2 regions of the Salmonella sp. A1325 genome follow, and region 1 is predicted to be linked to the other one. Evidence: predicted binding sites of a transcription regulator. Region 1 holds the regulator's gene; the other holds the start of a gene.
What was found. The regulator PurR, encoded in region 1, represses purine synthesis genes. The targets are predictions, from matches to a motif close to CANGCAAACGTTTGCNTG.
Positions count from the first base shown of each region.

Region 2: pyrD (quinone-dependent dihydroorotate dehydrogenase) is a predicted target of PurR. The motif match lies at 2,319-2,336, and genes of this name have one in related genera.

Region 1 is NZ_JAMLWO010000001.1:474,314-484,689, forward strand. It holds gene sodC2 (superoxide dismutase [Cu-Zn] SodC2) at 1-230, opposite strand, end outside; gene NAZ64_RS02450 (aldo/keto reductase) at 310-1,206, opposite strand; gene NAZ64_RS02455 (DUF1289 domain-containing protein) at 1,257-1,496, opposite strand; gene NAZ64_RS02460 (TetR/AcrR family transcriptional regulator) at 1,599-2,198, shown strand; gene nemA (alkene reductase) at 2,257-3,354, shown strand; gene gloA (lactoylglutathione lyase) at 3,423-3,830, shown strand; gene rnt (ribonuclease T) at 3,931-4,578, shown strand; gene grxD (monothiol glutaredoxin 4) at 4,656-5,003, opposite strand; gene NAZ64_RS02485 (C40 family peptidase) at 5,339-6,160, shown strand; gene sodB (superoxide dismutase [Fe]) at 6,287-6,868, shown strand; gene cydH (cytochrome bd-I oxidase subunit CydH) at 6,951-7,040, opposite strand; gene purR (HTH-type transcriptional repressor PurR) at 7,336-8,361, shown strand; gene punR (DNA-binding transcriptional activator PunR) at 8,358-9,290, opposite strand; gene punC (purine nucleoside transporter PunC) at 9,403-10,376, shown strand, end outside.
Region 2 is NZ_JAMLWO010000014.1:1,265-11,640, forward strand. It holds gene pepN (aminopeptidase N) at 1-2,213, shown strand, start outside; gene pyrD (quinone-dependent dihydroorotate dehydrogenase) at 2,421-3,431, shown strand; gene zapC (cell division protein ZapC) at 3,597-4,139, shown strand; gene NAZ64_RS20420 (YcbX family protein) at 4,136-5,245, opposite strand; gene rlmKL (bifunctional 23S rRNA (guanine(2069)-N(7))-methyltransferase RlmK/23S rRNA (guanine(2445)-N(2))-methyltransferase RlmL) at 5,344-7,452, shown strand; gene NAZ64_RS20430 (ABC transporter ATP-binding protein) at 7,465-9,372, shown strand; gene pqiA (membrane integrity-associated transporter subunit PqiA) at 9,387-10,376, shown strand, end outside.

The DNA of each region.
Region 1 (10,376 bases):
GCGGGCTGGCAGCTATCTTTGGCATGAATGTGAAAACCATGCTCGCCCGGCGGTAACGCTTTAAGGTGTGGGGTAAATTTTAAGCCGCCTTCGGTTTCATCGATGACGACGGTGCCGATAGACTGTCCTACGCCTTGCGCCGTCACCAGATTCATCTCTACTTTCTCGCTGGCGGCCTGCGCCCCCGCACAGGCCAGCAGCGTCACCATCGCTAAACTTAATCGCTTCATAAAACCTCCGTTACATGTGGTCGCCTGTTAAGTGTAAACCACTGGCGAAAACATGAACGGAAAGTCAACGAGTTGGCGATTACGGCACGTCATAACCCAGTGCCGCCTTGCGGATTCGGAACCACTGTTGACGCGACAATGACAGCGTTTCCGCTTCTAGTGCGGCGCGTACGCGTTCGATTTTACCCGAGCCAATAATCGGCAGCGGCTGCGACGGCAAACGTAAAATCCAGGCATAGACCACCTGTTCAATAGAACTGGCGTTGAGTTCTTGCGCGATAACGGAAAGTTCCTGGCGCAACGGCTGATAAGCCTCATCATTAAACAGCCGACCGCCGCCAAGACATGACCAGGCCATCGGACGAATACGCAGTTGCTGTAATTGATCTAATGTGCCGTCCAGCAACAAAGGCTGATGAACCGGCGAGATCTCCACCTGATTGGTCGCCAGGGTGAACGGCAGGCGCGATTGCAGCAACGTAAATTGCGCTGGTGTAAAATTAGAAACGCCAAAATGGCGTACTTTGCCGCTTTGGTGCAGATGTTGAAACGCCTCGGCGACGTCATCCGCATCCATTAACGGATCGGGACGGTGAATTAACAACATATCCAGATAATCTGTCGCTAGATTTTTTAATGACTGTTCGGCGCTCAGAATAATATGCCGGCGATCGGTAATATAATGACCGAGCCTATTTTCCGCTCTGGCGGTGGTCGCAATACCGCATTTGGTAACGATTTGCAGTTTTTCCCGCAAATGCGGCGCCAGCGTTAGCGCCTCGCCAAACGCCGCTTCGCACTGATAACCGCCATAAATGTCCGCATGGTCAACGGTAGTGACGCCCAAATCCAGATGTTCTTCGATAAAACTCACTAACTGACGCGCGGACATATTCCAGTCCATCAGACGCCAGTAACCCATGACAAAACGCGAAAACTCCGGGCCTTGTGGAGCGATGGTGACACGCTGAACCATAACAGATTCCTCATAGAGAATAATGAGGTTGAGTATACGCAATTCCGCGTTTAAAAGAGTGAAGGTTGTTGAGGATCTTCCGATGGGAGAGGCTTGTTTGCGCGTATTTTACGCAAGAAACGCTGGCGACAAAGCCGCAGTACATTTTGTTTCTCGGCATCGCTCATTTTTTGCCAGTTAAACCGTTCGTCGCGGCTGCGCATACAGCCCCGACAAAAGCCACGCTCATCAGACTGACAGATACCGCGACATGGGCTTGCTACAGGAAAAAACTCCAACTGCTCGGCCACATCCCCTCCTCAACGTTTGGCGCTTATGACTATTGAAGACGCTAACTGACATTATGGCAACTCTGCTTGCAGTAGACCGACTGGTCTACTATACTACCTGCTATGAATAAGCAAACCGAACACGATACCCGCGAACATCTGCTGGCCACCGGCGAGCAGCTTTGTATGCAGCGGGGTTTTACCGGCATGGGGCTTAGCGAGTTGCTCAAAACCGCCCAGGTGCCTAAAGGGTCGTTTTATCACTACTTTCGCTCGAAAGAAGCCTTCGGCGTCGCCATGCTTGAGCGACATTATGCCTGCTATCATCAGCGTCTTACGGCGCACTTCACCTCCGGTCCCGGTAATCATCGCGATCGTCTTCTCGCCTGGTATCAGGAAACGTTAAAGCAGTTTTGCCAGCAAGGCGCCATCAGCGGTTGCCTGACAGTGAAACTGTCAGCGGAGGTCTGCGATCTGTCGGAGGATATGCGCTCTACGATGGATAAAGGGGCGCAGGAGATCATGGCACTGCTTGCACGCGCGCTGGAAGATGGCCGTAATAGCCACTGTTTACATTTCACCGGCCAGCCGTTGCCACAGGCGCAGGTACTTTATGCCCTGTGGCTGGGCGCCAATTTGCAGGCCAAAATATCCCGTAGCGCCGCGCCGCTGGAAAATGCGTTGGCGCATGTTAAGACCATCATTGCAACGCCTGAGCAGTAACAGGCGTTTTTATTTCCTTTATTACAAGACGACCGGTCTACTTATATCAGGAGCCACTATGTCATCAGCAAAATTGTTTACCCCCCTCAAGGTGGGTGCCATCACGGCGACAAATCGCGTATTTATGGCGCCTTTGACGCGTTTGCGGAGTATTGAACCGGGCGACATTCCTACGCCGTTAATGGCGGAATATTACCGTCAACGCGCCAGCGCCGGATTGATCATCAGCGAAGCCACACAAATCTCCGCACAGGCGAAAGGCTATGCCGGCGCACCGGGATTACACAGCGATGAGCAGATCGCCGCCTGGAAAAAAATCACTCAGGGAGTTCATGCTCAGGGCGGCCATATAGCGGTGCAACTGTGGCATACTGGCCGTATTTCGCACGCCAGCCTGCAACCAGGCGGACAAGCGCCCGTCGCGCCATCCGCTATCAATGCGGGAACCCGCACCTCTTTGCGTGACGAAAACGGCCAGGCCATCCGCGTAGAGACTTCCACGCCGCGCGCGCTGGATACTCACGAGATTCCAGGGATCGTCAACGATTTCCGCCAGGCTATTGCCAATGCCCGAGAGGCAGGCTTCGATCTGGTGGAGCTGCACTCCGCGCACGGTTATCTGCTGCACCAGTTCCTCTCACCGTCTTCTAATCACCGTAGCGATCAGTACGGCGGCAGCGTAGAGAATCGCGCCCGTCTGGTGCTGGAGGTGGTTGATGCAGGCATTAAGGAATGGGGCGCGGACCGTATCGGCATCCGCCTTTCTCCTGTCGGCACTTTCCAGAATGTCGATAACGGCCCGAATGAAGAGGCTGACGCCCTTTATCTGATTGAAGCGTTAGGCAAACGCGGCATTGCTTATCTGCATATGTCTGAACCAGACTGGGCGGGCGGCGAACCGTACAGCGACGCGTTCCGTGAAAAAGTGCGCGCGTGTTTCCACGGTCCCATCATCGGCGCTGGCGCCTATACGCCAGAAAAAGCGGAAGATCTGATCGAAAAAGGGTTGATTGACGCCGTGGCGTTTGGTCGCGATTACATCGCTAACCCGGATCTGGTGGCGCGTCTGCAACGTAAAGCGGAACTTAATCCACAGCGTCCCGAAAGTTTTTATGGCGGCGGCGCGGAAGGCTACACTGACTACCCTACTCTGTAATTTCATTGATAGCGGCCGCACATCGCCGCTATACTTTGAATATCTTGACTATTTTAAGGACAACGAAAATGCGTTTATTGCATACTATGCTGCGCGTCGGCGATTTGCAGCGTTCCATCGCTTTTTACACCAACGTTCTGGGCATGAAATTGCTGCGTACCAGTGAGAATCCGGAATACAAATACTCACTGGCCTTTGTGGGATATGGTCCGGAAACGGAAGAAGCGGTTATCGAACTAACCTATAACTGGGGCGTTGAGAGCTACGACATGGGCAATGCGTACGGGCATATCGCGCTGAGCGTTGACAATGCTGCTGAAGCCTGTGAACGCATTCGTCAGAACGGCGGCAACGTGACCCGTGAAGCGGGGCCGGTAAAAGGCGGTTCGACCATCATCGCCTTCGTTGAAGATCCGGATGGCTATAAAATCGAATTGATTGAAGCTAAAGACGCAGGCCGCGGTCTGGGTAACTGATCCCCCGCCGGGCGCAGGTCACTGCGCCCGTTGTTTTACTGCATCCCGGCGTAAAATTTGCCATAATACGCGCTGCATTTTTTCGTATTAAGAGACTCAGATGTCCGATAACGCTCAACTTTCCGGTCTGTGCGACCGTTTTCGTGGTTTTTATCCTGTCGTCATCGACGTTGAAACTGCAGGATTTAACGCTAAAACCGATGCGCTGCTCGAAATCGCCGCCATCACGCTGAAAATGGATGAACAAGGCTGGCTGATGCCGGACATGACGCTGCATTTCCATGTGGAGCCATTCGCTGGAGCCAACTTACAGCCGGAAGCGCTCGCGTTTAACGGTATCGATCCCTCTAACCCGCTACGCGGCGCGGTGAGTGAATATGAGGCGCTACACGCTATTTTCAAAATGGTGCGTAAAGGTATCAAAGAAAGCGGTTGTAGCCGCGCCATTATGGTCGCGCATAACGCCACTTTTGATCACAGTTTTATGATGGCCGCCGCAGAGCGCGCCTCGCTGAAACGTAACCCGTTTCATCCGTTCGTCACCTTTGATACCGCGGCATTGAGCGGACTGGCGCTGGGACAAACGGTGTTATCAAAAGCGTGCCTGGCGGCAGGTATGGAGTTTGACGGCGAAAAGGCCCATTCCGCTTTGTATGATACCGAGCGGACAGCGGTACTGTTTTGTGAAATCGTCAATCGCTGGAAGCGCCTGGGCGGCTGGCCGTTACCTTTGCCGACGGACAAATAACGTGGCTAACGACGCCGCTCTTGCTTACTATGGCAGTAAAAAAGCGACCTTTACAGGTCGCTTTCCCCTTTCACAGATTACTCTGCGTCCGGCTCCTGAGTTTTATATTTTGCCGCAGTTTCTTTAATAAGCTGCTGCAACTCACCACGCTGATACATTTCAATCACAATATCACACCCGCCGACCAGCTCGCCGTCCACCCACAGTTGTGGGAATGTCGGCCAGTTGGCGTATTTCGGTAATTCAGCGCGAATATCCGGGTTTTGCAGGATATCAACATAGGCAAAACGTTCCCCGCAGGCTGAAAGCGCCTGAACGGCCTGCGCAGAGAAACCACAGCTTGGCAGTTTCGGTGAACCTTTCATATACAGGAGAATCGGGTTTTCAGCGATCTGGCGCTGAATTTTTTCGATAGTGGTGCTCATTGTCTCGCTTCCTTAAACTACTTTTACGACCGAAGCCTGTCATTGTAACGGGTCAGGCTGGCAACGGAAAATAACATTTTCATCATGCCTTATTATTTTACCGTCTGCGGGAATAAGTTGTATACAAAATATCTTTTAAGCGGGTTGCCACGCAGTGATTTGTAGATAACGCGTTCGTGTTTAGCATTAATTGCTATTTTTTTTACATCTGTTAACGAAACACAGCTTCAGAAACCAAAAGCAATTACCAATCTGTGCTTTTGTAGATTAGAATTATCAGGTTTTGTAAATCATACGCAGGCATGAATCGCCTGCCTTTAACAGAGGATTGCTCAGTGGCGCGGATAAACAAAATCTCGATCACGCTCTGTGCTTTACTTTTTACTACTCTCCCTTTTACGCCAATGGCCCATGCTTCCAGGCAAGCCAAAGCGACGCCTGCTGTTTCTCATGTCACGAAAACGGCAGATAAAAAGAAAAGCACAACGAAAAAGATCAGTAAGACCAACAAAAAAAACGTAAAAAAAACCTCAAAAACCAGCCGTTCTTCTTCCGCTTCTACGCCAAAACGTACCACCGCCTCCACGAAATCTCGTCATACGACGCATCGTCGTAACAGAACCGCGCCCACGTCAATCGCCGCCCTCGACGTAACGGAAAAATGCACGACGCGTAAAGGCCGTAAGCCGCACTGCGTGAAGGGGAAAGGAACATTGCCGGTCTCTATTGCCGATGCGCATCGTGCAAAAGTACAAAAAGCGACGAAAACCGCGATGTCCAAGCTCATGAATCAGATTGGTAAACCGTATCACTGGGGAGGCGCGTCGCCGCGCACCGGTTTTGATTGCAGCGGTCTGGTGTATTATGCCTATAAAGATTTAGTGAAGATCCGTATCCCCCGAACGGCGAATGAGATGTATCACCTGCGTGACGCGGCGCCCATTGAGCGTAGCGAGTTGAAAAACGGCGATCTGGTGTTCTTCCGTACGCAGGGGCGCGGCACCGCCGATCACGTTGGCGTCTATGTCGGCAACGGTAAGTTTATCCAGTCTCCGCGCAGCGGTCAGGAAATTAAGATCACCTCACTGAACGAAGAGTACTGGCAGCGTCATTATGTCGGCGCCCGTCGGGTGATGACGCCTAAAACAATTCGCTAATATTTTATCCTGTCGTTTAACGACAGGATAACTTCTTCTTTTGCGCCACCTCTCAATTTGCTACCCTATCCTTACGCGCACCAGGGTTATTGTGCGTGCGCAATATTAATAATAAGGAGAGAAGCAATGTCGTTCGAATTACCTGCATTACCGTATGCCAAAGATGCTCTGGCACCGCATATTTCTGCTGAGACGCTGGAATATCACTATGGCAAACATCATCAGACTTACGTGACCAATCTTAACAATTTGATCAAAGGCACGGCGTTTGAAGGCAAATCGCTGGAAGAGATCGTGCGAGCCTCCGAAGGCGGTATCTTTAATAACGCCGCTCAGGTATGGAACCACACCTTCTACTGGAACTGCCTGGCGCCAAACGCTGGCGGCGAACCGACCGGGAAACTGGCTGATGCTATCGCGGCATCTTTTGGCAGCTTCGCGGAATTTAAAGCGCAGTTCACCGATGCCGCTATCAAAAACTTTGGTTCCGGATGGACATGGCTGGTAAAAAGCGCTGATGGCAAACTGGCTATCGTTTCTACCTCAAATGCCGGTACGCCGCTGACTACGGATGCAACGCCGTTGCTGACGGTTGATGTGTGGGAACACGCGTATTACATCGACTACCGCAACGCCCGTCCAAACTATCTGGAGCATTTCTGGGCGCTGGTTAACTGGGAATTTGTTGCGAAAAATCTCGCCGCATAAGTCTGAGTACGCAGAAGGTACGCCTTCTGCGTTTTAGAGAGGGATAGAATAGAGGAGACGCCCACCCTCAGAAGAGAGGAAATCAGTGCAGAGCGGCCGTTAATCCACCTGCGACAATCACGCCCAGAACAATCAGCGTAGTAATCAACGAAAATTTCAGGTCGGTACTCATCAAGTTTTCTCCTTTTTATTCCCACACAAAAAGTGATATAGCGCATTTTTGCACATTCCCGCACAAAAATCTCTCATGTTTTATATTGATAACTGTTTTTAACGCTTCCCCTTTTCCTCAAGATCAGACAAAATTCCAGGCTTACTGAATTAGCGTAACGGCCATTGACCCCTTCCTGACGTTCCGTGTCGTTTTTCCGGCGTGCCGCAACCCTGATGTTGCGATTAGGGTGTGTGTAGGCAAACGTTTACCTGGCGTTTCTCAGGAGCTTAGCGAGGGTCTGGAGTGAAATGTAATGGCAACAATTAAAGATGTAGCGAAACGAGCAAACGTTTCCACTACAACTGTATCACACGTAATCAACAAAACGCGTTTTGTCGCTGAAGAAACGCGTAACGCGGTCTGGGCGGCAATTAAAGAGCTGCACTACTCTCCCAGCGCCGTCGCGCGTAGCCTGAAGGTTAACCATACCAAGTCGATAGGCTTACTGGCGACCAGCAGCGAAGCGGCCTATTTTGCCGAAATTATCGAGGCAGTTGAAAAAAACTGTTTCCAGAAAGGCTATACGCTGATTTTAGGCAACGCCTGGAATAACCTGGAAAAACAGCGCGCCTACCTGTCCATGATGGCGCAAAAGCGCGTGGATGGCCTGCTGGTGATGTGTTCTGAGTATCCAGAACCTCTGCTTTCCATGCTGGAAGAGTATCGCCATATTCCGATGGTGGTGATGGACTGGGGTGAAGCGAAGGCCGATTTTACCGACACGGTGATTGATAACGCCTTTGCAGGCGGCTATATGGCGGGTCGTTATCTGGTTGAGCGCGGCCACCGGGATATTGGCGTTATTCCCGGCCCGCTGGAGCGCAACACCGGCGCGGGCCGGCTCGCAGGCTTTATGAAAGCCATGGAGGAGGCGCTGATCAACGTGCCGGACAACTGGATTGTTCAGGGCGACTTCGAGCCGGAATCCGGTTACCACGCGATGCAGCAAATTTTATCGCAGTCACATCGCCCTACCGCCGTTTTCTGCGGCGGCGATATTATGGCGATGGGCGCGCTTTGCGCGGCTGACGAAATGGGGCTTCGCGTACCGCAGGACGTTTCGGTGATCGGTTATGACAATGTGCGTAACGCCCGTTTCTTCACCCCGGCGCTGACGACGATTCACCAGCCCAAAGACTCTTTAGGCGAAACCGCATTTAATATGCTATTGGATCGCATCGTCAATAAGCGTGAAGAGTCACAGTCTATTGAAGTTCATCCACGCCTGGTTGAGCGTCGCTCGGTCGCTGACGGCCCGTTCCGCGACTATCGGCGTTAATCCCCGCTGTCGGGAGCCTCTTCTGGCTCCCGCAGCCACTCCCGATTCAACGTTTCGCTATCGCCCAAATAGTCCAGCAGCCATGCCAGCGCGGGCGAGGCCTCGTTTTGCTGCCACGTCACGCAACAGGCCGCATCGGGAAACGGATTCTCTAACGTCAGCGCCACCCATTTTCCGCTGTCTATCCACTGTCGGGCAAAATGCGTCGGCACCATTCCCACGCATAGTCCTGCCGACAGGCAGGTTGCCGATGACTCCCAGTCCGGTACGACGACCCTTTTTTGGTTATCCAGCAGCCAGGTAATCCGTTTCGGTAAGGTTCGCGAAGTGTCTTCCCTGACCAGCGACGGCCAGTTGCGCAGGGTATCGTCGCTTAACGGCCCAGGCATTGACGCCAGCGGATGATCGCTTGCCACTACGCAGCTCCAGCTCAGGGTCCCCATATCCCGAAAAGCGTAACGTCCCCCTACCGGAATCGCCTGCGTCGCCCCAATCGCCAGTTCGACACGCCCGTCGGAGAGCGCGTCCCAGACGCCGTTAAACACCTCCTGAAAAACCAGCAGTTCCACATCGTCAAAATGACGATAGAAATCGACGATCATCTGCCGGGTACGTTCAGGTCTGACGATATTGTCCACCGCAATAGCTAACTGCCCGCGCCAGCCATTAGCAATTTGCTGACACTGCTGGCGAGTGATCTGCATTTTTTTGATAACAGAACGCCCTTCTTTTAAAAACCAGACGCCAGCAGGCGTCAGTTCAACATCACGGTGACGTCGTACAAAAAGCGGTACGGCCAGCCACTCCTCTAGCTGACGAACGGTGTAGCTGACTGCTGAAGGCACACGGTGCAGTTCCTGCGCCGCCGCGCTAAAACTGCCATTGCGCGCCACGGCGTCAACCACTTCAAGCGAGTATTCCGACCACATAATTTGCCTACAAAAATTTTGAATTCACTGGACAAATATTAACGTTTCACAACCGTAATTTCACTCCCTACACTCTGCGACAATGTCTGTCTGATAAGAAAGAGAAACAAATATGCAACCTGGAAAAGGTTTTTTAGTCTGGTTAGCCGGTCTTAGCGTGCTGGGATTTCTGGCTACGGACATGTACCTGCCCGCATTTGCCGCCATACAGGCGGATTTACAAACGCCTGCCGCCGCTGTCAGCGCCAGCCTCAGCCTGTTTTTAGCTGGCTTTGCCGTCGCGCAACTCCTCTGGGGACCGCTATCGGATCGTTATGGCCGTAAACCGATTTTACTGCTGGGGTTATCTATCTTTGCGCTCGGAAGTCTGGGGATGCTGTGGGTAGAAAGCGCGGCAGCACTGCTGACGCTGCGCTTTGTGCAGGCCGTCGGCGTTTGTGCGGCAACGGTAATCTGGCAAGCGCTGGTGACCGATTATTATCCTTCGAAAAAAATTAATCGTATCTTCGCCACTATCATGCCTCTGGTGGGATTATCCCCGGCGCTTGCGCCCTTACTGGGAAGCTGGATACTGACGCATTTCTCATGGCAGGCGATTTTCGCCACCCTGTTCGTGATTACGTTGTTGCTGATGTTACCGGCGCTGCGCTTAAAACCATCGGTAAAAGCGCATACCGAGGGACAGGATAAACTCACTTTCGCGACGTTGTTACGCTCTAAAACCTATCGCGGTAATGTGCTGATTTATGCCGCCTGTTCCGCCAGCTTTTTTGCGTGGCTAACAGGGTCCCCGTTTATTCTCAGCGCGATGGGTTACAGCCCGGCAGTGATTGGCCTGAGCTATGTTCCGCAAACCATCGCTTTTCTGATTGGCGGATATGGTTGCCGCGCGGCGCTACAAAAATGGCAGGGCTACCAATTGCTTCCGTGGCTGTTAGGGCTGTATGCGCTGAGCGTTATCGCCACCTGGGGAGCGGGCTTCCTGAATAATGCCTCACTGGTGGAGATACTGATTCCTTTCTGCGTAATGGCGATTGCTAATGGCGCCATCTACCCTATCGTCGTCGCGCAAGCGTTACGCCCTTT
Region 2 (10,376 bases), on a different contig from region 1:
GCCCGGACGTACTGGCGCGATTTACCACCAAAATTATTGCCGATAAAAGCAAATATCCGTTCCTGCTTTCCAATGGCAACCGTGTTGCGCAGGGTGAACTGGAGAATGGCCGTCACTGGGTTCAGTGGCAAGATCCGTTCCCGAAACCGTGTTATCTGTTTGCGCTGGTGGCCGGTGATTTTGACGTGCTGCGCGATACCTTTACCACCCGCTCCCGGCGTGACGTCGCGTTAGAACTGTACGTTGACCGTGGCAATCTGGATCGCGCGCCGTGGGCAATGACCTCGCTGAAAAATTCCATGAAATGGGATGAAACGCGTTTTGGGCTCGAATATGACCTCGACATCTATATGATTGTCGCGGTGGATTTCTTTAATATGGGCGCGATGGAGAATAAAGGTCTTAATATCTTTAACTCCAAATACGTGCTGGCGCGAACCGATACCGCGACGGATAAAGATTATCTCGATATTGAGCGCGTGATAGGTCATGAGTATTTCCACAACTGGACCGGCAACCGCGTCACCTGCCGCGACTGGTTCCAGTTGAGCCTGAAAGAGGGGCTAACCGTGTTCCGCGATCAGGAGTTTAGCTCTGATTTGGGGTCACGCGCGGTGAACCGCATCAGTAACGTGCGTACCATGCGCGGTTTACAATTCGCGGAAGACGCCAGCCCGATGGCGCATCCTATCCGCCCGGATAAAGTAATCGAAATGAATAACTTCTACACCCTCACCGTTTATGAAAAGGGTGCGGAAGTCATTCGCATGATCCACACGTTGCTGGGTGAGGAAAATTTCCAGAAGGGGATGCAGCTTTATTTTGAGCGCCATGACGGCAGCGCCGCGACGTGTGATGACTTCGTACAGGCGATGGAAGATGCTTCTAATGTCGATTTGTCCCATTTCCGCCGCTGGTACAGTCAGTCCGGCACGCCGATTGTAACGGTAAAAGATGATTATAATCCGGAAACCGAGCAGTACACGTTGACCATCAGCCAGCGCACTCCGGCGACGGCGGATCAGGCGGAGAAGCAGCCGCTGCATATTCCATTCGCCATCGAACTGTACGATAACGAAGGCAACGTCATTCCGTTGCAAAAAGGCGGTCACCCGGTCAATGCCGTACTGAACGTCACGCAGGCGGAGCAGACATTTACCTTCGATAATGTCTACTTCCAGCCTGTTCCGGCCTTGCTGTGCGAGTTTTCAGCGCCGGTGAAACTGGAATATAAATGGAGCGATCAGCAGTTGACGTTCCTGATGCGCCATGCGCGCAATGATTTCTCCCGTTGGGATGCGGCGCAAAGCCTGCTGGCCACATACATTAAACTGAATGTGGCGCGTCATCAGCAGGGGCAACCGCTATCGCTTCCGGTGCATGTCGCTGATGCGTTCCGCGCAGTACTGTTGGATGAGAAAATCGATCCGGCGTTGGCCGCAGAAATTTTAACGCTGCCTTCGGCCAATGAAATTGCAGAGCTGTTTGAGGTCATTGACCCGATCGCCATTGCGCAAGTTCGTGAAGCGCTAACGCGTACGCTGGCGGCAGAACTGGCGGATGAGTTCCTGGCTATCTATAACGCCAATCATCTGGATGAGTATCGTGTTGATCACGGCGATATCGGTAAGCGCACGCTGCGCAATGCTTGCCTGCGCTTCCTGGCGTTTGGCGAGACGGAGCTGGCTAATACGCTGGTCAGCAAACAGTATCGCGACGCCAATAATATGACCGATGCGCTGGCGGCCCTGTCTGCTGCGGTGGCGGCGCAGTTGCCGTGCCGCGATACGCTGATGCAGGAGTATGACGATAAGTGGCATCAGGACGGCCTGGTGATGGATAAATGGTTTATCCTGCAATCCACAAGCCCGGCGGAAAATGTACTGGAAACCGTACGCGGCCTGCTCAAACACCGTTCTTTCAGTATGAGCAACCCGAACCGCATCCGTTCATTAATTGGCGCGTTTGCTGGCAGCAACCCGGCGGCGTTCCATGCGCAAGATGGTAGCGGATACCAGTTCCTGGTCGAAATGCTGACCGATCTGAATAGCCGTAACCCGCAGGTAGCATCTCGCCTCATTGAACCGCTGATTCGTCTGAAACGTTATGATGATAAGCGTCAGGAGAAAATGCGCGCGGCGCTGGAGCAGTTAAAAGGGCTGGAGAATCTTTCCGGCGATCTGTACGAGAAGATAACTAAAGCGTTAGCCTGACAGTATCCGTTATAAAGAGGTAAGACATGCCCGGTAAGCGTTAGCGCTGCCGGGCATTTTTTTGCCGGACGATGACGCTCGCTGGCGAAACGTGAAGTGAGAATGAAGGAAAACGATTGCTATTTATTGCCGTAGGTCAATTCCCTTTTGCCTTGTTATCGCCCATAATACGCCCCCGGTTTGCACACCGGGAATCCAGGAGAGTTCATGTACTATCCCTTCGTTCGTAAAGCCCTTTTCCAGCTCGATCCAGAGCGCGCTCATGAATTTACATTTCAACAATTACGCCGCATTACAGGTACGCCGCTGGAAGCGCTGGTGCGCCAGAAAGTACCGACAAAGCCGGTTACCTGCATGGGACTTACCTTTAAAAATCCACTGGGGCTGGCTGCCGGTCTGGATAAAGACGGGGAGTGCATCGACGCGTTAGGCGCGATGGGGTTTGGCTCCCTGGAAATCGGCACCGTGACGCCGCGCCCACAGCCGGGTAACGATAAGCCGCGTCTTTTTCGTCTGGTGGATGCTGAAGGTCTGATCAATCGGATGGGCTTTAATAATCTGGGCGTCGATAACCTGGTCGAGAATGTTAAAAAAGCCCATTTTGATGGTATTCTGGGAATTAACATCGGTAAAAATAAAGATACGCCTGTCGAAAATGGCAAAGATGACTACCTGATTTGTATGGAAAAAGTCTATGCTTATGCGGGTTATATCGCCATTAATATTTCTTCGCCGAATACGCCAGGGCTACGTACGCTCCAGTATGGCGATGCGCTGGACGATCTGTTAACTGCCATTAAAAATAAGCAAAACGATCTTCAGGCGATCCACCATAAATATGTGCCGGTGGCAGTAAAGATCGCGCCGGATCTTTGTGAAGAAGAATTGATCCAGGTTGCCGATAGCCTGCTTCGTCATAATATTGATGGGGTGATTGCGACAAATACCACCCTCGATCGTTCTCTGGTACAAGGAATGAAAAATTGCCAGCAAACGGGGGGATTAAGTGGCCGGCCATTACAATTAAAAAGCACAGAAATTATTCGCCGTTTATCCCAGGAGTTAAAAGGACAATTGCCTATTATCGGCGTCGGCGGCATTGACTCAGTTATCGCCGCGCGCGAGAAGATAGCGGCAGGAGCTACGCTGGTACAAATTTATTCCGGCTTTATTTTTAAAGGCCCGCCATTGATTAAAGAAATCGTAACGCACATCTAAACTTTACCCTTTATCAGACAACCAGGGCTTTATTTCCGGCGCTGGTTGTTTTATATTTCTCCACTGTTGCTTATTTAGACATTTTAGGCTTTTATTATTAGGGTAATAAACGAAGCGGCGAAAGGACAATGCTGTTACGAGTTGCTTAAAAGCGGGAGAGAGGTAATGCGAATTAAACCTGACGATAACTGGCGCTGGTATTATGATGAAGAGCACGATCGTATGATGCTCGATCTCGCCAATGGTATGCTTTTTCGCTCGCGCTTCTCTCGTAAAATGCTTACGCCGGACGCGTTTTGCCCGACCGGTTTTTGTGTGGATGATGCCGCGCTCTATTTTTCCTTTGAAGAAAAATGCCGGGATTTCGAATTAACTAAAGAGCAACGCGCGGAGCTGGTGTTGAATGCGCTGGTGGCGATTCGCTATCTCAAACCGCAGATGCCAAAAAGCTGGCATTTTGTGGCGCATGGCGAAATGTGGACCCCGGGAACGGGCGATGCCGCAAGCGTCTGGTTAAGCGATACGGCGGAACAGGTTAATTTGCTGGTCGTTGAGCCGGGAGAAAATGCCGCGTTGTGTCTGCTGGCCCAGCCGGGCGTGGTGATAGCAGGCCGAACCATGCAGCTTGGCGATGCGATTAAAATTATGAACGACAGGCTGAAACCGCAGGTTCACTGTCACAGTTTCAGCCTTGAACAAGCGGTTTAATTCTCCAGTCGTAACGCGGTCTTAGGCACGCAGCTACAGCTCAGAATCGTACCATCGTCACCCATAGCCGATTTTTTCAGCGGACTTACTTCGCCTTCCAGCAAACGTATCCGGCAGCAACCACAGATACCAGCCCGGCAAGAATACGGAATACGAATCCCCTGATTCTCCAACTGTTCCAGTAGTACCTGTTGATTATTCCCGCAGAAGGTTTGCCCCTGCCAGTCGATGGTTACACTCGCGTCCGGGTGTTTCTCTGGCGTAACGCTGTCGTCGACCGTTGTGGCGCCATAAGCTTTTGCTGGGGCTGTCGCCAGAATCTCCACTTCATCGCCGACGCGAATGACGCCGCTATTGCGGGCAATCAGATTCTGACCGAAATCCACATCGCCATTGTCCTGGGCGGTACGAAAAGCTTGCAGTGTCGCCAGCGGTTCTCCGGAAGGATGTTTTTGCCCCTTTTCAGGGCTGACGGTCGTAAAAATACAGCGGCTACAGGGTTTCACGACGTCAAAAATCACATCGCCAATGCGAAGCACTTTCCAGCTATCTTCCTCCCAGGCCGCTACGCCGGAAACCACTAAGTTTGGGCGGAATTGTTCCATTTGTACGCCTGCCGGACAACGCTGTTGCAGATCGCGCAGCGAGGCTTCGTTGGTCAATAAATACGGGTAGCCATCGGCAAATCCCAGCGGCACCGCGTTATGCCGTTTAACCCGGCGCGTCAACTGCGGCCCAACCCAGCGCAACTGGACATCGCGGGAGAAAAAGCCGCTCAACCATTGATTAATCGCCGTCGGGGCGACGCGAGCGGTAAAATGGTTTCCCCAGACCTCGGTCGGCGCATCTTGCGGGGTGAAATCCGTAAAGCGAACCAGCGCGCTACTGCCGTCTGGCGCGGTCAAATGAAGGCCGTCGTGTAAGGGGGAGGGGGTAAAACGTACCATTTGTGGAAACTGGCGGGCGGTGATAAATGTGCCGTCAGGCTCGGTTATCATGAAGATGCGATCAAAAGCCAGGCCGCTGATATCTGCCAGCGCATGAGTCAGACCAATGCCGCGCATGGATTTGACCGGATGAATAAAGAGCCGTGATAACGTCGCCACCGTACAGTCCCTCAAATGAAAATAAGCCTTCAACTTTATGACATGGGCGTGAGATTAGCTATAATGCGCAACAATTTTCTTAGCGTAAAAGTGACAATATGAATTCTCTGTTTGCCAGTACGGCCCGCGGGCTGGAAGAGCTGTTAAAAACTGAACTGGAAAAACTGGGCGCCGTAGGGTGTCAGGTTGTTCAGGGTGGGGTCCATTTTCAGGGCGACACGCGGCTTATTTACCAGAGCCTGATGTGGAGCCGCCTGGCCTCGCGTATTATCCTGCCGATGGGTGAGTGCAAGGTCTACAGCGATCTCGATCTTTACCTCGGCGTTCAGGCGATAAACTGGACAGAGATTTTTAATCCTGGCGCGACGTTTGCGGTGCATTTCAGCGGCCTGAACGACACCATCCGTAATAGTCAGTATGGCGCGATGAAAGTTAAAGACGCGATTGTCGATGCGTTTACGCGGAAAAATCTTCCGCGTCCAAATGTGGACCGCGAATCGCCGGACCTCCGTATTAACGTCTGGCTGAATAAAGAAACTGCCAGCATTGCGCTGGATCTCAGTGGTGATGGCCTGCACCTGCGCGGTTATCGCGATCGCACCGGGCTGGCGCCAATTAAAGAGACGCTGGCGGCAGCGATTGTTATGCGTTCCGGCTGGCAACCAGGTACGCCGCTGCTCGACCCTATGTGTGGTTCGGGGACACTGTTGATTGAGGCCGCGATGTGGACGACCGATCGCGCGCCGGGACTGCACCGTGGTCACTGGGGATTTAGCGGCTGGGCGCAGCATGACGAGACTATCTGGCAGGAAGTGAAAGCCGAAGCGCAGACCCGGGCGCGTAAGGGGCTGGCGGAGTATTCCTCTCATTTCTACGGTTCCGACAGCGATGCGCGCGTCATTGAGCGGGCGCGCAGCAACGCCCGTCGCGCCGGTATCGGGGAGCTTATCACCTTTGAAGTGAAAGATGTGGCGCAACTGAGTAATCCATTGCCGAAAGGCCCGTATGGTACGGTGATCAGTAACCCGCCTTACGGCGAACGTCTGGACAGCGAACCGGCGCTGATTGCGTTGCACAGCCTGCTGGGCCGTACCATGAAAAATCAGTTTGGCGGCTGGAACCTGTCGCTGTTCAGCGCTTCGCCCGATCTGCTGGGCAGCCTGCAATTACGTGCCGACAAACAGTTTAAAGCCAAGAATGGCCCGCTGGACTGTGTGCAGAAAAACTATCATATTGCGGAAACCGCGGCGGACAGTAAACCGGCGACGGTGGCGGAAGATTACGCTAATCGCCTGCGTAAAAATCTTAAAAAGCTGGAGAAATGGGCGCGCCAGGAAGGGATTGAATGCTATCGCTTGTATGATGCCGACCTGCCGGAATATAACGTGGCGGTAGACCGTTACGGCGACTGGGCGGTGATTCAGGAATATGCGCCGCCGAAAACGGTGGATGCGCAAAAAGCGCGGCAACGTCTGTTCGATATTATTGCGGCAACTTTGTCAGTGCTCGGTATTCCGCCGAATAAACTGGTGTTAAAAACCCGTGAACGGCAAAAAGGAAAAAACCAGTATCAGAAAATGAGCGAGAAGGGCGAGTTCCTTGAGGTCAGCGAATATAATGCGCGCTTATGGGTAAATCTGACGGATTATCTCGACACCGGTCTGTTCCTCGATCACCGTATTGCCCGCAGAATGCTGGGAGAAATGAGCAAAGGCAAAGATTTCCTGAATCTCTTTTCTTATACCGGCAGCGCCAGCGTACATGCGGGTCTGGGCGGCGCGCGCAGCACCACAACGGTGGATATGTCCCGTACCTATCTGGAGTGGGCCGAACGTAATTTGCGTCTGAACGGACTGAGCGGCCGCGCGCATCGCCTGATTCAGGCCGACTGCCTGGGCTGGCTGCGCGAGGCGAATGAACAGTTCGATTTGATCTTTATCGATCCGCCGACGTTCTCTAACTCAAAACGTATGGAAGAGTCGTTTGATGTTCAGCGCGATCATGTCGCGTTAATGAAAGATTTAAAACGCCTGCTGCGTAAAGGCGGCACCATCATGTTCTCAAATAATAAGCGCGGATTCCGTATGGATCTGGAAGGGTTGGCTGAGCTGGGGCTTACCGCACAAGAAATTACGCAAAAAACGCTTTCCCCGGATTTTGCCCGTAACCGTCAGATTCATAACTGCTGGCTGATCCGCGCCGCCTGAAAGGAAAAGTAAATGTCATTAATCAGTATGCATGGCGCATGGCTGTCGTTCAGCGACGCGCCGCTTCTCGATAACGCAGAGTTGCATATCGAAGATAACGAACGCGTCTGTCTGGTGGGGCGTAACGGCGCCGGGAAATCCACCTTGATGAAGATTCTTAACCGCGAACAGGGTCTGGACGATGGGCGTATTATTTATGAGCAGGATCTGATCGTCGCGCGTCTGCAACAGGACCCGCCCCGTAATATTGCGGGCAGCGTCTATGACTTTGTCGCCGAAGGTATCGAAGAACAAGCGGAATACCTCAAGCGTTATCATGAGATTTCCCGTCTGGTGATGACCGATCCCAGCGAGAAAAACCTCAATGAAATGGCGCGCGTACAGGAACAGCTCGATCATCATAATCTGTGGCAGCTGGAAAACCGTATTAATGAAGTGCTGGCGCAGCTTGGACTCGATCCTAACGCCGCGCTGTCGTCGCTCTCCGGCGGCTGGCTGCGTAAAGCCGCGCTGGGTCGGGCGCTGGTCAGCAATCCGCGCGTATTGTTACTGGATGAACCGACTAACCATCTGGATATCGAAACTATCGACTGGCTGGAAGGGTTTCTGAAAACCTTTAACGGAACGATTATTTTTATCTCTCACGATCGTTCGTTTATTCGCAATATGGCAACCCGCATTGTCGATCTCGATCGTGGCAAACTGGTCACCTATCCGGGAAATTACGATCAATACCTGCTGGAGAAAGAAGAAGCGCTGCGCGTAGAAGAATTACAAAACGCGGAATTTGATCGCAAACTGGCGCAGGAAGAAGTCTGGATTCGCCAGGGTATCAAGGCGCGCCGCACCCGTAATGAAGGGCGCGTGCGGGCGTTAAAAGCGATGCGTCGTGAACGCAGCGAGCGCCGGGAAGTGATGGGCACGGCGAAGATGCAGGTCGAAGAGGCGACGCGCTCCGGTAAAATCGTTTTTGAGATGGAGAATGTCGATTACCAGGTAGAAGGAAAACAACTGGTAAAAGATTTCTCCGCTCAGGTGCAGCGCGGCGACAAGATTGCGTTAATTGGCCCGAACGGCTGCGGTAAAACCACGCTACTGAAACTGATGCTGGGACAGCTTCAGGCTGACAGCGGGCGCATCCACGTAGGAACGAAGCTGGAAGTCGCCTACTTCGATCAGCATCGCGCCGAACTGGATCCGGAAAAAACCGTGATGGATAACCTTGCGGAAGGCAAGCAAGAGGTGATGGTAAACGGTAAGCCGCGCCATGTACTGGGCTATTTGCAGGACTTCCTGTTTCATCCCAAACGGGCGATGACGCCCGTTCGCGCGCTTTCCGGCGGCGAACGTAACCGTCTGCTGCTGGCGCGACTGTTCCTCAAGCCGAGCAATCTTTTAATTCTCGATGAACCAACGAACGATCTTGACGTCGAAACGCTGGAACTATTAGAAGAATTAATTGATGGCTATCAGGGCACGGTACTACTGGTCAGCCACGATCGGCAATTTGTCGATAATACCGTGACGGAATGCTGGATTTTCGAGGGCGGCGGCAAAATCGGACGTTATATCGGCGGCTACCAGGATGCGCGTGCGCAGCAAGAGCAGCATCTGGCGACGAAACAGCCGATGGCGAAAAAAAATGAGGAAGTTATTGCCCCTAAAGCAGAAATTGTAAAACGTGGCAGTAGCAAACTAAGCTATAAACTGCAGCGCGAGCTGGAGCAGTTACCCGGTCAGCTTGAAGACCTGGAAGCGAAGCTGGAAGCGCTACAGGCGCAGGTTGCGGATGCGGCCTTTTTTAGCCAACCCCATGAGCAAACGCAGAAAGTTCTGGCCGATTTAAGTCAGGCGGAGCAAGAACTTGAGCAAGCCTTCGAACGTTGGGAGTATCTTGAAGGCCTGAAAAACGGGGCATAACGAAAGGAGCGCCTATGTGTGAACATCACCATGCTGCGAAGCACATATTGTGCTCGCAATGCGACATGCTGGTGGCTTTACCCCGCCTCTCGCATGGGCAAAAAGCAGCATGTCCACGATGCGGCGCAACGTTAACGACCGAGTGGGACGCGCCCCGGCAGCGTCCTACCGCCTATGCGTTAGCGGCACTATTTATGTTGCTGCTTTCTAACCTTTTTCCCTTCGTGAATATGAATGTCGCGGGCGTCACCAGCGAAGTCACGCTTCTGGAAATCCCCGGCGTCATGTTTTCTGAAGATTACGCCAGCCTCGGCACGTTCTTTTTATTATTTGTCCAACTGGTGCCGGCATTTTGCCTGGTGACCATTCTATTACTTGTCAACCGCGCCAATCTGCCGTTGTCGGTAAAAAAAACGCTGGCAAGGATCTTTTTCCTCCTCAAATCGTGGGGAATGGCGGAAATATTTCTCGCCGGGGTGTTGGTTAGTTTTGTTAAGCTGATGGCCTACGGCGATATCGGCATCGGCAGCAGTTTTATTCCCTGGTGCTTATTTTGTCTCGTTCAACTGCGGGCGTTCCAGTGTGTCGATCGCCGCTGGCTGTGGGATGATATCGCCCCGCAGCCTGCACTGGCGCAGCAGTTAACGCCGGGGATTACCGGTATCCGGCAGTCTTTGCGTTCTTGCGCCTGCTGCACGGCGATCCTGCCTGCGGAGAGTCTCGTCTGTCCGCGTTGCCATACGAAAGGCTATGTCCGGCGTAAAAACAGTTTGCAGTGGACGCTGGCGTTATTATTTACCTCGATCATGCTTTATCTGCCCGCCAATATTTTGCCGATTATGATTACCGACTTACTGGGCTCGAAAATGCCGTCGACCATTCTGGCTGGCGTGATTTTGCTGTGGAGCGAGGGGTCTTATCCGGTGGCGGCGGTTATCTTTCTCGCCAGTATTATGGTGCCGACGCTAAAAATGATCGCCATTGCCTGGCTTTGTTGGGATGCG